Regions from separate parts of the Streptomyces sp. NBC_00873 genome, predicted to be linked through region 2. Evidence: riboswitches for the same ligand, from Rfam matches in the RefSeq annotation. Region 2 holds a riboswitch; each other region holds the start of a gene.

Region 1 (3,271 bases), 2.1 Mb from region 2:
GGTCCGTCGCCGCCTCGGGGGTCAGCGGCCTCCACAGCGCACGCGCGGCGAGATCCCACCCCTCCGCATAGGAGACCAGAACAACCGATTCCACGTCACTCACCCCTGCGTCTCCGCTTCCGGCCTGCACACGCGAGAAACGTAACGGCTCCCACCGACACCCGGCGGGTGGCCTGTGGAGCGGCCCGCGCGTCCCCCGGCGGCTTCCGGGGGGCGTGGGCCGTTCCGGTACGGCGTGCTCAGTCGGTGAGCGGGAGGTACACCCGGTTGCCCGCGGCCGCGAACTCCGCCGACTTCTTCATCATGCCCTCGGCGATCTCGGCCTCGGTCGCCGCGGGCTCGTCGCCGCCGAACTGCTCCGAGATGCTTCGGCTGATCTTCATCGAGCAGAACTTCGGGCCGCACATCGAGCAGAAGTGGGCCGTCTTCGCCGGCTCGGCCGGCAGCGTCTCGTCGTGGAACTCCCGTGCCGTGTCCGGGTCGAGTGCCAGGTTGAACTGGTCCTCCCAGCGGAACTCGAACCGCGCGTCCGACAGCGCGTCGTCCCAGTCCTGCGCCCCCGGGTGCCCCTTGGCGAGGTCCGCAGCGTGGGCCGCGATCTTGTAGGTGATGACGCCCGTCTTCACGTCGTCCCGGTTGGGCAGGCCCAGGTGCTCCTTGGGCGTGACGTAACAGAGCATCGCCGTCCCCCACCAGGCGATCATCGCCGCGCCGATGCCCGAGGTGATGTGGTCGTACGCCGGGGCGATATCGGTGGTCAGCGGGCCGAGCGTGTAGAACGGTGCCTCCTCGCAGATCTCCTGCTGGAGGTCGATGTTCTCCTTGATCTTGTGCATCGGGACATGGCCCGGGCCCTCGATCATGGTCTGGACGCCGAACCGCTTGGCGACCGAGTTGAGCTCGCCCAGCGTGCGCAGTTCGGCGAACTGCGCCTCGTCGTTGGCGTCGGCGATCGAGCCGGGGCGCAGTCCGTCGCCCAGCGAGTACGTCACGTCGTACGTCGCGAGGATCTCGCAGAGCTCCTCGAAGTTCTCGTACAGGAACGATTCCTTGTGGTGCGCCAGGCACCACGCGGCCATGATCGACCCGCCGCGGGAAACGATCCCGGTCTTGCGCCGGGCGGTGAGCGGGACATACGGCAGCCGCACGCCGGCGTGGACCGTCATGTAGTCGACGCCCTGCTCGGCCTGCTCGATCACAGTGTCCTTGTAGATCTCCCAGGTCAGCTCCTCCGCCCTGCCGTCGACCTTTTCGAGTGCCTGGTAGAGGGGCACGGTGCCGATCGGCACGGGGGAGTTGCGCAGCACCCACTCGCGGGTGGTGTGAATGTTGCGGCCGGTGGAGAGATCCATGACCGTGTCGGCGCCCCACCGCGTCGCCCAGGTCATCTTCTCGACCTCCTCCTCGATGGAGGAAGTGACCGCGGAGTTGCCGATGTTGGCGTTGACCTTCACCAGGAACCGCTTGCCGATGATCATCGGCTCGGTCTCCGGGTGGTTGACGTTGGCCGGCAGGACCGCCCGGCCGGCCGCGATCTCCTTGCGTACGACCTCGGGTTCGACGTTCTCCCGGATCGCCACGTACTCCATCTCCGGGGTGATCTCGCCCCGGCGGGCGTACACGAGCTGGGTGACGGGCTGCCCGTCGCGGCTGCGGCGCGGACGGCGCGGACGGCCGGGGAAGACGGCGTCGAGGTTACGCAGTCCGCCGCGCGGCGAGGTGTGCTTGAGCCCGTCGTCCTCGGGGCGGACGGGGCGGCCCACGTACTCCTCCGTGTCGCCGCGGGCGGTGATCCAGTTCTCCCGCAGGGGTGCAAGACCGCGCCGTACGTCGGTTTCGGTGGCGGGATCGGTGTACGGCCCCGACGTGTCGTACAGCGTCACGGTCTTGCCGTTGGTGAGGTGCACCTTTCGGACCGGCACCTGGATGTCCGGGCGCGAGCCCTGGACGTATCCCTTGTGCCAGCCGATGGACGTGCCGGCCTCGTCGCTCTGGTTCGAGGCAGGCGTGCGTGCGTCCGATGTGGTCATGAGACCTACTCCCTACGCCGGCATTACCCGGTAACAGGTTCGGCGGTCGGCGCAGCCTGTCCCGTACGGATGTACGGATATCAGCGCCCTCTCAGCCCGGTGCTCCGAGCTCCCGCGTGTGCAAAGGTGCCACCACGCTATCGCCTGTTCCGGCGTGCTGGACAGAGGGCCTGTTCCTTCTTGCGATGATCGACCGGTGACGTCCCTTCAGAGCGCCCCCGGATCGCAGAGCCATCAGCACGGGCATTCGCACAGCCACGGCCCTGCTGCGCCGGTCTCCACACATCTGCGCAAGGTCATCGCGGCCGTACTGATCCCGTTCGCCACCGCGGTCGTTGTCGGCCTGGTGGTTCTCTGGCCGGGCGGTGCGCCCGCGCACGAGCGCACCGGTGTCGGTTTCGACCGGCAGAGCCAGCAGGGCAAGGTGGTGAGCGTCGACAAGGTCGACTGCAATGACGTGAATGCCGCGCAGACGCCGGTCACGGGCGGCACCACGACGCCATCGGGGGACACGGGCGCCGGTCAGGAACCGGGGCTGTGCGGGAAGGCCACGGTCGAGGTGACGACCGGGCACGACAAGGGGCGCACGTTCGTCGAGATCGTTCAGCCCGACGCCCCTCGGCAGTTGCGCGAGGGTCAGGGCGTGATCGTGGCGTACGCCCCCGACGCACCCCATGACCTGCAGTACTCCGTGACGGATGTGAACCGGACGTTCCCGATGGCGCTGCTGGCCGGGCTCTTTGCTCTCGCAGTGGTCGTCGTCGGCAGAATGCGCGGGTTGATGGCGCTGGTCGCGCTCGCGGTGTCGTTCGCCGTACTGACCCTGTTCATCCTCCCCGCGATCCTTCAGGGGTCGAATCCGCTGCTCGTCGCGGTCGTCGGTGCCAGCGCGATCATGCTCATCGCGCTCTACATGTGTCATGGCCTGACCGCACGTACCTCGGTCGCGGTCATCGGCACGCTGATCTCATTGCTGCTGATCGGGCTGCTCGGTTCGCTCTTCATCGGCTGGGCGAGCCTGACGGGGAACACCGACGACAGCACCGGTCTGATCCACGGCCTCTACCCGCACATCGACATGAGCGGCCTGCTGCTGGCCGGCGTCATCATCGGTTCGCTCGGTGTGCTCGACGACGTGACGGTCACCCAGACGTCGGCGGTCTGGGAGCTGCACCAGGCGGACCCGACCATGGGTGCGCGAAAGCTGTACCGGGCAGGGATCAGGATCGGTCGCGACCACA
Region 2 (3,271 bases):
AACTTTTATCCCCGCCCAAGGGGTTGTCCACATAGCGGACGTCAACGTTCGTTGCCCGTACGCCTACTGACGAGTCGCCGACTTCAGCGGTACGGACGGGTCACCGGCCCGCTCCGGATCGAGCCGCACCCCCGCCTCGATGAGCTTGCGCCCCTGCGCCAGATCGCGCGGCCGGCCCACGGCGAGGACCGCGACCAGGACGCCGTCGCGCAGCCAGCACACCGACCAGGCGGGGTTGGCGGGATCGCCGCGCCACAGCAGGGTGTCGGCGCTCCCGTGGTGACCCGCGTACTGCACGAACCGGTCGAACTGCTCGGACCAGAAGTACGGCACGGGGTCGTACGTCAGCGGCGCGGGGTCACCGTCGGCAGCGGCGCCGATGATGTTGGCGGCGGCGGTCCGCGGGCCCTGGAGGGCGTTGTCCCAGTGGTGGACGAGAAGGCGTTCGCCGTACCGGGCGGAGGGGAACGAGGCGCAGTCACCGACCGCGTACACATCGGGGAGCGAGGCGTGCAGCGCCCCGTCGGCGGTCACCGATCCGTCGGGGCCGAGCGCGATGCCGGAGCCGGCCAGCCAGCCGGTGGCGGGCCGTGCGCCGATTCCGACGACGACCGCTCCGGCCGGGATCGTGCGGCCGTCCGCGAGGATCACCCGGCCGGGTTCGATGCGGGCGACCCGGGCTCCGGTGAGGAGTTCGGCGCCGCTCTCGGCGTACCAGGCGGTCATCGGGGCGGCGACCTCGGCGGGCATGGCGCCCGCGAGGGGCCGGTCGGCGGCCTCGACGACGGTGACCTCGCAGCCCGCGGCGCGGGCCGCGGTGGCGAACTCGGCGCCGATCCAGCCCGCGCCGACGACCACGACGCCGTGCTGCTCGTCGAGGACGGGGCGCAGCCGCGCCGCGTCGTCGAGGGTGCGCAGCAGATGGACGCCGGGAACGCCCTCGGCGCCGGGCAGGACGACCGGTTCGGCGCCGGTCGCGATCACCAGCACGTCGTAGGGCACGGGTCCCGACGGGGTGTCCAGCTCATGCGCGCCGGGGCGCACACCGGTGACTTCGCGGCCCAGTTGCAGATCGATGTCCAGTGCATCGAAATCGACGTCGAAGGCGGAGTCCTCGGCCTTGCCGAGCAGCACCCCTTTGGACAGCGGCGGCCGGTCGTAGGGCTGGTGGGGTTCGGCGCCGATCAGGGTGACCGGGCCGGTGAAGCCCTGTTCCCGCAGGGCCACCGCGGTCTGCACACCGGCCATGCCCGCACCGACGATGACGATACGGCGCTCGGTCCGCCGGTCCGGCTGCTCAGTCTGCTGCTCGCTCACCTGTCCACCCTAGACCGACCGGCGATTGAGGGGGGCGGCGTCACGGGGCTGGGGCACGCACCTCGCGGCGTTGTCGTCCATCACCATGTTCCCTAAGCTCTCGGCTTCGCTCGAGCAGGGGAGGCCCCATTCGCCATGGCTCAATCCTCCGCCTTGCGATGCACGCACCCCAGCCCCTGCTTCACCCACCCCCCAATTGCCGGTCGGCCTTAAACACCTGACGGTCCGTCAGCTAGACAGTTCCTCGACCACGCTCGTCCCGCTGCCCTCCTGCGACTCCCACTCCCACCGCTCGTCCAGCCGTACGCGGCCGTCCGCGAGGTCGACGACGGTGGAGAGGCAGTGTCCGGAGGATGTCGTTCCGTCCTGCTTCAACTGGACGGAGGGGGCACCTCCCATGCCTTTGAGGCCATGGGGGAGGAAGTCGAGTCGATCGGCGGTCCTGGTGCCGACGAGATGGCCCCGGACCACGTCGCCGCCCGCGTACTCGGCCCAGATCCGGCCGTCCTCCTCGTGGTACGTGAAGCGGGTACGGGTGCCGACCTGGCCCGGCGCCTGGTCGGCGACCGGCGAGAGGACGAGTCCGTCGAGCGAACGGGCCACGATGGCTGCTCCCTTACAGGGGCCGGGGGGACGGGGTCTAGGGTGGCCACCGTAAGACACTCGCGGGAGCCCGGACGCACCGGGCTGAGAGGGAGGCTGAGCGGCCTCCGACCGTACGAACCTGATCCGGGTCATGCCGGCGAAGGGAGGGGCTGGACGCCCATGCGTTCTTCCGGGAACACATCCGTATGCGCACAAGGATCCGACGTCCTCGTCATCGGGGGCGGGATCATCGGTCTGGTGACCGCCTGGCGGGCTGCGCAGCGCGGTCTGCGCACCGCGGTCGTCGACCCCGAACCGGGCGGCGGGGCCGCCCAGGTCGCGGCCGGGATGCTCGCCGCCGTCACCGAACTCCACTACGGCGAGCAGATGCTGCTCGGCCTCAATGTCGCGTCCGCCGCGCGCTACCCGGCCTTCGCGGCCGAACTGGAGGCGGCGAGCGGCCAGGACATCGGCTTCCGCGCCTGCGGCACCCTGGCGGTCGCCCTGGACTCCGACGACCGCGCCCATCTGCGGGAGCTGCATCTGCTGCAGCAGCGTTCGGGGTTGGAGTCGGAGTGGCTCACCGGCCGTGAGTGCCGCCGGCTGGAGCCCATGCTGGCGCCGGGCGTGCGCGGCGGTCTGCGGGTCGACGGCGACCACCAGGTCGATCCCCGCCGACTGGCCGCCGCTCTGCTGACGGCCTGCGAACGGGCCGGGGTGGTCTTCCACCGCGACTGGGTGGAACGCCTCAGGGTGGCACGGGACCGGGCCGCCGGAGCCGTACTCGCGGCCGGTACGGAGCTGGCCGCCGACCAGGTCGTACTCGCCGCGGGCAGCCTCAGCGGGCGGCTCGCCGGGCTGCCGGACGAGGTCGTTCCCCCGGTGCGGCCCGTGAAGGGACAGGTGCTCCGGCTGACCGTGCCCGCCGCTTACGCACCGTTCCTCACCCGCACCGTGCGGGCCGTGGTCCGGGGCAGCCACGTCTATCTCGTCCCGCGCGAGAACGGCGAGCTCGTCGTCGGCGCGACCAGCGAGGAGATGGGCTGGGACACCACCGTCACGGCGGGCGGGGTGTACGAGCTGCTGCGCGACGCCCACGAGCTGGTGCCCGGCATCACCGAACTGCCGCTCACCGAGACCCGGGCCGGCCTTCGCCCCGCCTCCCCCGACAACGCCCCGCTGCTCGGCCCCACCACCCTGCCAGGCCTCCACCTCGCCACCGGCCACCACCGCAACGGCGTGCTGCTCACCCCCGTCACCGGTGACGCCATGGCCGAGCTGCTGACCACCGGCGAGCTGCCCCCCGTGGCCCACCCCTTCGCCCCGGAACGATTCGCACCCGCCCCCGTACCGCCCTCCGCCTCCGTAC
Region 3 (3,271 bases), 3.9 Mb from region 2:
TGAAGAGGAAGACCATCAGCCCAGCGGCGGCCACCGCGGGCGCGAGGGCCGGCAGAGTGACCCGCCGCCACGCCGCGAACCGCCCGGCGCCCAGCACCCGGGCTGCCTCCTCCTGCCGCGGGTCGAGCTGCGACCACAGTCCGCCGACGGTCCGCACGACGACCGCGTAGTTGAAGAAGACATGGGCGAGCAGGATCGCCCACACCGTGGTGTCGAGACGCACGCCCGCCAGTTCGTCGAGGAAACCGCCGCGCCCCAGCAGCGCCAGGAAGGCCGTCCCCACGACAACGGTCGGCAGGACGAACGGCACGGTGACGACCGCCCGCAGCACCTGCTTGCAGGGGAAGTCGAAGCGGGCGAAGACATACGCACCGGGCAGCGCGATCAACAGGGTCAGCGCGGTCGACGCGAGGGCCTGCCAGGTAGTGAACCAGAGGACGTCGAGGATGTCCGGCCGGGTCAGCACCTCGCCGATCCGGCCGAACTGCCAGGCGCCGTCGGCCTTCAGCCCGCGGCCGACGATCGCGACGACGGGGTAGGCGAAGAACAGCGCGAAGAACGTGACGGGCACGGCCATCAGACCGAGCCGCACCACGCTCCCCCGCCACGCCCCCGCGCGCCGGGGATCCGCGAGCCCGGACCGGGCGCGCGAACCCTTCCCGCCCGCGCCCGGACCGCGTACGGGACTCTTCGCTACTTCACTACGAGCGAGGACCACGACTGGACCCACTGCTCACGGTTCTTGGCGATGGCGTCCGGGGCCACGGTGGTGGGCCTGTCGACCGTAGCGCCGAACTCCGTGAAGAGCTCCGGCAGCTTCGCGTCCTTGGTGACGGGGTTCACGAACATGTTGAGCGGCATGTCCTCCTGGAACTTCTTGCTGATCAGGAAGTCCAGCAGCGCCTTGCCGCCCGCCTCGTTCTTCGCGCCGTTCAGCAGACCGGCGAACTCGATCTGACGGAAGCACGTCCCTGTCGCGACACCGGTCGGAGCCTCGCTCGGCTGCGGCTTCGCGTAGAGCACCTCGACCGGCGGGCTGGAGGCGTACGAGACGACGAGCGGCCGGTCCGCCTTGGCCTTCGTGCCGCCCGCGGACCCGGAGAACTCCTCGTTGTACGCCTGCTCCCAGCCGTCGACCACCTTCACGCCGTTGCTCTTCAGCTTCTTCCAGTAGTCCTGGTATCCGCTCTCGCCGTAGGTGGCGACGGTGCCGAGGAGGAAGCCGAGACCGGGCGACGAGGTCGCGGCGTTCTCGGTGACGAGAAGGTTCTTGTACGCGGGCTTCGCCAGGTCGTCGAAGGTCTTCGGCGGCGCGAGCTTCTTGTCGGCGAAGTACTTCTTGTCGTAGTTGATGCAGATGTCGCCGGTGTCGATCGGAGTGACCCGGTGCTTGGCCGCGTCCAGCTGGGCGTCTGCCGCGACCCGGTCGATGCCCTTCGCCTCGTACGGGGTGAACAGTCCGTTGTCGAGGGCCCGGGAGAGCAGCGTGTTGTCGACGCCGAAGAACACATCACCTCGCGGGGAGCCCTTGGTCAGGATCTCCTGGTTGAGGGCAGCGCCTGCGTCACCGCTCTTCAGCACCTTGACCGTGTAGCCGGTCTCCTGCGTGAACGCCTTCAGCACGTCCTTGGAGGCGTTGAACGAGTCGTGGCTGACAAGGGTCACGGTCTTGGAGCCGGAGCCCTTCGTGTCACCGGCCCCTGACGCCGAGTCGTCGGAACTGCCGCAGCCGGCCAGTGCCGTGACGCCGAGCGCGGCGGCGAGGGCCGTCGCCGCGAGCTGCTTGGTCCCGCGCGTGGTGCGGGTGGTGCTCATTATGAATTCCTCCTGGGTTTGACCAGGAAGAGACGCGGCCCTGCCCTTGGAGAAGCGGGCAGGGCGCAACAGCATGAGTTGATGACCGAACTTCCTACCCGGAATGACCCGGGCGAGGTTCAGAGGGTCTGCGGCCAACCTGTCCTCGGTGCCGCACTCTCAGCGCTGTGGCGCTCCCCTGTCGGAATATGAAGTTGATTTCGGGCCCAGGTTACACGGGCCCTTTCGGCCTCAGCGCTCGGATGCCGCCAGCTGCCCGCAGGCCCCGTCGATCTCCTGGCCGCGGGTGTCCCGCACGGTCACGGGCACTCCGTGGGAGGCGATCGCATCGACGAACGCCTTCTCGTCCTCGGGCCGGGAAGCGGTCCACTTCGAGCCGGGCGTCGGGTTGAGCGGGATCAGGTTGACATGGACGCGCTTGCCTTTGAGGAGTCGGCCGAGCAGGTCACCGCGCCAGGCCTGGTCGTTGATGTCGCGGATCAGCGCGTACTCGATGGAGATCCGACGGCCGGACTTCTCCGCGTACTCCCACGCCGCGTCCAGCACCTCGCGTACCTTCCAGCGCGTGTTCACCGGCACGAGCGTGTCCCGCAGCTCGTCGTCCGGCGCGTGCAGCGAGACGGCGAGGCGGCACTTGAAGCCCTCGTCGGCAAAGCGCAGCATGGCCGGCACCAGGCCCACGGTGGAGACGGTGATGCCGCGCTGCGAAAGACCGAGACCGTCCGGCTCCGGGTCGGTCAGCCGGCGAATCGCGCCAACCACCCTCTTGTAGTTGGCGAGCGGCTCGCCCATGCCCATGAAGACGATGTTGGAGAGCCGCGCGGGCCCGCCCGGAACCTCCCCGTCACGCAACGCCCGCATGCCGTCCACGATCTGGTGGACGATCTCGGCGGTCGACAGGTTGCGGTCCAGACCGGCCTGCCCCGTCGCGCAGAACGGGCAGTTCATCCCGCATCCGGCCTGCGACGAGATGCACATCGTCACCCGCTCCGGGTAGCGCATCAGGACGGACTCGACCAGCGTCCCGTCGTGCAGCTTCCACAGCGTCTTACGGGTGGTGTCGTCGTCGCAGCTGATGTGCCGGACCACGGACATCAGGTCGGGGAACATCGCCTCGGCGAGCTTGTCCCGTGAACCGGCCGGGATGTTGGTCCACTCGGCCGGGTCGTGCGCGTACCGCGCGAAGTAGTGCTGTGACAGCTGCTGCGCGCGGAACGGCTTCTCGCCGATCGCGGCGATGGCTTCCTTGCGCTCGGCGGGCGTGAGGTCGGCGAGGTGCCGCGGCGGCTTCTTGGCTCCGCGGGGCGCGACGAAAGTGAGTTCTCCGGGCTTAGGCATGGTTTCTCCAGTGTCGCAGACACGCCGTGGTGCCAGCAGTCGTCGCCGGCTCAGGCGGGACAGGGTGCGACCGCGCCCGGTCGACGGTGCTCCTTGCCGGTCGCCATTGGCGGCCCCG

The links. A riboswitch is a leader RNA that binds a small molecule or an ion and turns the genes downstream of it on or off. The one in region 2 is predicted to bind thiamine pyrophosphate.
Region 1: it holds a riboswitch for thiamine pyrophosphate, as region 2 does, so the genes downstream of both, thiC (phosphomethylpyrimidine synthase ThiC) here and thiO (glycine oxidase ThiO) in region 2, are expected to answer to the same signal.
Region 3: it holds a riboswitch for thiamine pyrophosphate, as region 2 does, so the genes downstream of both, OH809_RS12800 (thiamine ABC transporter substrate binding subunit) here and thiO (glycine oxidase ThiO) in region 2, are expected to answer to the same signal.

The regions. Positions count from the first base shown of each region.
Region 1 is NZ_CP108803.1:4,605,597-4,608,867, forward strand. It holds gene OH809_RS21195 (DUF4241 domain-containing protein) at 1-103, opposite strand, end outside; gene thiC (phosphomethylpyrimidine synthase ThiC) at 240-2,030, opposite strand; TPP riboswitch at 2,023-2,156, opposite strand; gene OH809_RS21205 (YibE/F family protein) at 2,227-3,271, shown strand, end outside.
Region 2 is NZ_CP108803.1:6,726,612-6,729,882, reverse strand. It holds gene OH809_RS31065 (NAD(P)/FAD-dependent oxidoreductase) at 64-1,317, opposite strand; gene OH809_RS31060 (hypothetical protein) at 1,546-1,920, opposite strand; TPP riboswitch at 1,973-2,085, shown strand; gene thiO (glycine oxidase ThiO) at 2,083-3,271, shown strand, end outside.
Region 3 is NZ_CP108803.1:2,872,798-2,876,068, forward strand. It holds gene OH809_RS12795 (ABC transporter permease) at 1-577, opposite strand, end outside; gene OH809_RS12800 (thiamine ABC transporter substrate binding subunit) at 694-1,815, opposite strand; TPP riboswitch at 1,889-2,005, opposite strand; gene rlmN (23S rRNA (adenine(2503)-C(2))-methyltransferase RlmN) at 2,047-3,153, opposite strand.